DNA from 2 places in the Bacillus sp. ISL-77 genome. Region 2 is predicted to be linked to the other one. Evidence: predicted binding sites of a transcription regulator. Region 2 holds the regulator's gene; the other holds the start of a gene.
The links. The regulator Rex, encoded in region 2, represses fermentation and respiration genes when NADH is low (regulators of the CRP and FNR family bind a similar motif). The targets are predictions, from matches to a motif close to TTGTGAAATATTTCACAA.

Region 1: a site for Rex is predicted at 1,457-1,474, ahead of J7E77_RS15235 (cytochrome c3 family protein). Genes of this name have one in related genera too.

What each region holds. Positions count from the first base shown of each region.
Region 1 covers NZ_JAGGQY010000037.1:62,714-66,145, forward strand. Annotated here, with positions in the region: gene secA (preprotein translocase subunit SecA) at 1-1,038, opposite strand, end outside; gene J7E77_RS15235 (cytochrome c3 family protein) at 1,576-2,961, shown strand; gene J7E77_RS15240 (cytochrome c3 family protein) at 2,986-3,432, shown strand, end outside.
Region 2 covers NZ_JAGGQY010000093.1:21,541-24,972, forward strand. Annotated here, with positions in the region: gene ystJ (NADP-dependent malic enzyme) at 1-1,010, opposite strand, end outside; gene J7E77_RS28735 (redox-sensing transcriptional repressor Rex) at 1,170-1,826, opposite strand; gene moaC (cyclic pyranopterin monophosphate synthase MoaC) at 1,863-2,360, opposite strand; gene J7E77_RS28745 (ABC-F family ATP-binding cassette domain-containing protein) at 2,539-3,432, shown strand, end outside.

The sequences.
Region 1 (3,432 bases), on a different contig from region 2:
TTGGACTTCGAGACCTTCTTTTGCCTCAATAGCCTGGTGCAAGCCTTCGCTATAACGGCGGCCCTTCATCAAACGACCGGTGAACTGGTCAACGATGACAATTTCGCCATCTTGAACGACATAGTCCACATCAAGGTGCATGCTGGCATTCGCTTTTAAAGCCTGGTTAATATGATGGTTTAAGGTTACGTGCGCCATGTCAAAGAGGTTTTCAATCCCAAAGGCTTTCTCGGCCTTGCTAATCCCTTCTTCCGTCAGCATAACGCCCTTTGTCTTTTCATCATACGTATAATCTGTATCCCTTTTAAGCATACGGACAAAGGCATTGGCTTGAATATAAAGGACAGCGGACTTTGCAGCTGAACCTGAAATAATTAATGGGGTACGGGCTTCGTCAATTAAGATCGAGTCAACTTCGTCAATCACTCCATAAAAAAGTGGGCGTTGTACTTTTTGTTCCTTATATAGGACCATGTTATCACGCAAATAATCGAAACCAAATTCATTATTTGTTCCATACGTAATATCCGCGGCATAGGCTGCCTGCTTTTCATCCTTATCCATACTATTTAAATTTAAGCCGACCGTTAAGCCTAAAAATTGATACAATTCACCCATTTCATCTGCATCACGGCTTGCTAAGTATTCATTGACCGTAACAACATGAACACCTTTACCAGAAAGAGCATTCAAATAAACGGGCATGGTCGCGGTTAACGTTTTACCTTCACCAGTCTTCATCTCGGAAATGTTCCCTTCGTGGAGAGAAATACCCCCCATTAACTGAACATGATACGGATATAAACCAAGTACACGGCGGGCGCCTTCACGGACAACGGCAAACGCCTCAACGAGCAAATCATCGAGTGTTTCCCCGTTTTGATAGCGGGCCTTGAACTCCTCTGTTTTTTCCCGCAGCTGGTCATCGGTCAGTCTTTCTGTTTCCGTCGCCAATGAGTCAATTTTCGTTGCAAGCTTGTCTAACCGCTTCAGCTCACGCTTGTTCAGATCAAATACTTTATTTAAAATCCCCATCATCTGATGAACGCTCCTTTATATCGAGACTAATACACTCTTTTTTAAAAAATCCTAGTCAAAAATATTCGATAATTTCCCTTTTAATCTTACCACTTCCTCAATACAGTGACAACAATGTAAGAGGGAAGCAAGATTCGTACAATCTACTATAAATAATCAACTAAAGTCAAACTTCTAAGCTAGCCTTTTGTTATGTTCGATTTATCGTCAAATATGACAGACTTATGGCAACTGTTGAGAATGTATTGCAACCAGAAAATCAATGCTTCAATCCCTAAGTGTTTTTGTATAAAAAACACTAATAATGTATAAAAACACATCGATATACAGATTAAACAACATGCGTATAGTGTTAATCTAACCCTTTAATAACAGTGTTTTTAAGTTGTTTTCAGTGGGAATATCACCTCTTATTTCTTTGAGAAATTATTCACAAATTGTACATTGGATTATACTCTTACAATGTTAGATACTACCTTTAGAGAGGTTAATATGGAAAATATAGAGATAGAATCCAAAATGGGAAGGGTGAGTTAAGTGGCCATTTGGGGGAAAAAAAATAAAGATAAAGATCCCGAAAGTAGAGAAGATAGAAAAGCTGGCCCAATACGCAAACTCTGGCGAAAGTTCAGAGAAATAGATTGGAAGAATCCAGTTAACAGGTGGAAGTTATTATTTGTTTCACTTGTCGGTTGTATCGTTGTTTTTGGTGGAGGATATGGAGTTCTTTCCTTAACGAACTCGCCAACATTCTGTGCGAGCTGTCACGAAATGGCACCTGAGTATTCATCATATACAGCGAGTGCGCACAACCAGATCACCTGTGTCCAGTGCCATATCAAGCCTGGTTTCACCAACATGATTACCCACAAGATGAAATCGGTGAAAGAAGTTTACTACCATGTAACAGGAGTACCTGAACAAATTGTGCAAACGGAAGCTGTTTCAAATGAAAATTGCTTACAGTGTCACTCCAAAAATCGACTCGTCACAGCATCCGGTGACTTAAAGGTAAATCACAAAGGACATATCGAAAAAGATATTCCTTGTATCACCTGTCACGCCGGGGTTGTCCATGCAAAAATGGCATCTCGTGGTATCAACGTCGAAGAAGTACGCGGTAAGTGGACAGCAGAGAGTGCTGAAAAATTGATGGAAAAGAAATATCTAAGACCTAACATGGGAACATGTATTGATTGCCACGATAAAGTAAACAACGGCGAAAAGCCATGGATAGAAGAAACTTATAGCTTACCGGAAAATCCACAAGAGCTCGAGAAAAAGCTGGAAGAAAATAAAAAAGAAGGCTCCACGGAAGCTACAAAAGTCTCAACTGAGGCAACACACGAAGGTGAACCTACAGAGGCAGAAAAATTAGCAGAGCATGACAAAAAAACTCAAGATATCATTTTGCAAGCTGTAGGTAAACAACAAAAAGACGTGAAGCTATCGATGGAATGTGAAACTTGTCATAAAAAAGTCAAAGTTCCTAAGAGTCATAAGGTTGAAGTCTGGAATGGTCAACACGGCGGCACAGCTGTCCAAGAGTTAGATAAATGTGTGAACTGTCACCAGGATTCTAAATGGATCAGAGAAATTCCAAAAGAAGACATTATCTCTCTACTTAAGATGAAAGAAACAAAAACAAAATATACACCAAATATCACAATCGTTAAAGACCAATCAAGAATCAATAAATTCTGCAGCGCCTGTCACAGCAACCGTCCTAGTGGACACGTGGAAAGCGATCAATGGTTAACAGCTCACGAATCGAAAGCAAAAACGGCAGATCAAAAATCAGAATGCTTCGTTTGTCACGATCGCGAAAAGCCAAAACCAGGATCAACAGAAGTCAAAGCACCAACCGATGTTTATTGCCAATACTGTCACAGAACTGGCTTTAAAACAGATAAGAAAAAATAATATTTGAACAGGAGGGTTGCTTTTATGGACGAGGAGCTCAAACAACAGCGGTCAGCCCCTCCCAAATTTCGCTATAAATTAATCAAAACTGCGACTTTAACATTGTTGTTTCTAGCTCTTTTCTCCTTTGCAGGATTCTTCGGGCTAGAAGCAACTTCAAGCTCAAAGTTTTGCTCATCCTGCCATGAGATGCAACCTGAGTACTATACTTGGAAAGCTTCCACACACAGCGAAGTGGATTGTGTTAACTGTCATATCGAACCAGGGGCAAAGAACTTAGCGAAAAGTAAAGCTGAAGGGGTAATTGAGCTTTATAAAAAACAAACTAAAACGTATACTGCACCCATTCATATGCCAAAAGAAATACCAGATAGCGCTTGCGAAACCTGTCACAATGTATTCACACGTGACGTTACTCCATCAGGGGATTTAATAATTCCTCACGATAAACACAAAAATAAGGAAATCAAA
Region 2 (3,432 bases):
ATTTCCTTTGCACGGACATCTAAAGCACCGCGGAAAATTCCTGGGAATGCAAGCACATTATTAACCTGGTTCGGAAAATCAGAACGTCCTGTACCCACTACAAGTGCTCCTGCTTCTTTGGCCACATCCGGCATAATTTCCGGTACCGGGTTGGCCATGGCAAAGATTATCGGGTCACGGTGCATAGAACCAACCATTTCCTTCGTAACGGCCCCAGCTGCTGATACCCCCACAAACACATCTGCGTCAACAAGCGCATCGGCTAACGTTCCTTGTTTTTGCTCGCGATTTGTGATTTGTGCCATTTCATCTTTGAATCGATTCATTCCAACCGGGCGGCCTTCATAAATAATTCCTTTTGTATCACATAAAATAACATCCTTCACGCCCATATGTAGCATAAGTTTAACAATCGCTACTCCTGCTGCACCTGCTCCATTTACTGCAACACGAATATCTTCAATTTTTTTATCCGCTAATTTTAATGCGTTGATTAAACCAGCCGCTGTTACAATCGCTGTTCCATGCTGGTCATCATGAAAAACAGGAATATCACAGGCTTTGCGGAGGCGGTCTTCAATATCAAAGCATTGCGGCGCAGCAATATCCTCCAAGTTCACTCCGCCAAATGTTGGTTCTAGCAATTTGACGGTTTCTACGATCTGGTCTGTATCAGTTGTGGCCAAGCAAATGGGAAAAGCATCAACATCTGCGAATGATTTGAATAACACGGCCTTTCCTTCCATCACAGGCATCGCAGCTTTTGGTCCAATGTTCCCAAGCCCCAGGACTGCTGTCCCATTGGATACAACTGCAACTAGATTGCCCTTTGAGGTATAATCATAGACTTTATTTTCGTCTGCATAAATGTCCAAACATGGCTCTGCCACACCAGGTGAATAGGCTAGGCTTAAATCTTTTGCATTATGTACTGCAACCTTTGAATAGATTCCAACCTTTCCTTGATGCTCCTTATGCATTTTTAACGCTTCATCTCGTAAAATTGACATTGGATTTCCCCACTTTCCGAATTAGTAACCGCTTGCACTTTATCTATCTAAATCTTAGTGCATAGGTCAATATTTTGATAGATTATGTAATTAAAAAAAGCAGGGATTTAATCATACAAAAGGCTTTCCACAAATTTTGTGGAAAGCCTTATTAACTAATTATTCTTCATCTATTTCCACCGTTGGATAATGCTTTAAAAAGTAGACTAGCGATTGAAGCTCCACAGCCAAGTCAATATGATGGACCCTTATTAATGGTGGAACATTTAACCTTGCCGGAGTGAAATTTAAGATCCCTTTTACATTCGCTTGGACCAGTCGATCGGTTATCATTTGTGCGGCAGGAGCCGGAACCGTTAATATCGCCACTGAAATATTAGTTTCTGATAACACCTTCTCTAAATCATCCATAGGATGAACGGGTACCTCGCGAATCATGGTTCCCATTTTGTCGGGATCCACATCGAAGGCGCATTCTATTTTTGTGTTATTATTTTTTAAAAAGTTATAGTTTAAAAAGGCAGTCCCAAGATTTCCGACTCCTATTAAGGCAACCTTAGTTAATTCATCCTGATCTAAGGTCTTTCGGAAGAAGGATATTAAGTAATTAACATTATACCCATAGCCCTTTTTTCCTAACGCACCGAAATAGGAAAAGTCGCGGCGAATCGTTGCTGAGTCTACCTTTACTGCTTCACTCAATTCCGCTGAAGAGACCCTTTGCTTGCCGGAACTATGCAGGTTTTTTAGAAATCGATAATAGAGGGGCAGCCGTTTTGCTGTCGCCTGTGGTATTTTCGTTGTTTCATTACTCATAATCTCCCACACCCCATGAATGGTTTAGTTAAAAATTTATTTAACTCTTTCATCTCTTTTAAAATCACCGTTTTTACCGCCTGTTTTTTCGACAAGATACGTCGGTCCAATTACCATACCTTTATCAACGGCTTTACACATATCATAAACTGTTAAGGCACATGCGGATGCGGCTGTTAACGCTTCCATTTCCACTCCTGTGTTCCCCTTCGTTTTAACGGCTGCAGCAATATATAATTGATAATTCTCATCCTTATCCTGTTCCCAAGAGAAAGAAATATTAACACCTGTTAATGGAATCGGATGGCACATTGGAATCAAATCCCATGTCTTCTTTGCTGCCATGACAGCTGCTACCTGGGCCACTGCTAAGACATCGCCCTTCTTCATCTCATTATTAGTTATTTTATCATAAATTTCTTTACTAACGGTAATGCTGGAATGAGCAAGCGCCGTACGTGCCGTTTCCGGCTTATCACTGACGTCGACCATTTTTGCTCTGCCTTCTTCATTAAAATGCGTAAATTCTGCCATATAAAAAATCCTCCCATCAAATCATACACTATTTTTCCTTATATGTGTGTGAAACTTTGAACTAAATATTACATTTTATGTCGATTTAGGACCCTTACTCCGCTAATATGGCGAGCAGTTTATTGCCGACATACCGGGAATAAGGTACACTAATCCTATGTAATAGAGGTGAATGAGAATGATTTTGCTACAGGTTAATCAATTACAAAAATATTATGGTGCTGACCTTATTTTATCGAATATTAAGCTCGAATTACAAACTCGGGACCGTGTTGCCCTTGTTGGACGCAATGGGGCGGGAAAATCGACATTGTTGAAGATTATAGCCGGACACTTGTCGCATGATGGCGGAGAAATCATCAAGCCAAAAGAAGTGACGATTGGCTATTTAGCTCAAAATACTGGGTTAGAATCATCATTATCCATATGGGATGAAATGCTGACGGTTTTTGAACCGCTGCGATTGATGGAAAAACAACTCCGCACACTTGAAGAACAAATGGCTGATCCTCTTGTTTTTGAAGACAGTGGCAGGTACGAAAGGATCCTAAAAGAGTACGATCATCTTCAGGTGAAATTTAAAGAACAGGGAGGGTATCAATATGAGGCAGAGATGCGCTCCGTCCTTCATGGGCTGAATTTCCATGACAAATCCTTGATGATATCTAGTTTAAGCGGCGGTCAGAAAACTCGTCTAGCCCTTGGTAAACTCTTGTTAACCAGGCCTGATATCCTAATATTGGATGAGCCCACAAACCACCTTGATATTGATACGCTTTCCTGGCTGGAGCAATATTTACAAAGTTATCATGGGGCGATTTTGATCGTTTCCCATGACCGCTATTTTTTAGATAAAGTTGTTACTCAAGTTTATGAAGTATCCCGTAAGCAAATCCAAAGGTTTACAGGCAACTATAGTTCTTACCTTGATCAAAAGGCGGCAAATTATGAGCGTGATTTAAAGCTTTTCGAAAAACAACAGCAAGAGGTCGCTGATCTCCAAGACTTTATCAACCGCAATTTAGCGCGGGCATCGACAACCAAACGAGCCCAAAGCCGGCGTAAAAAGCTT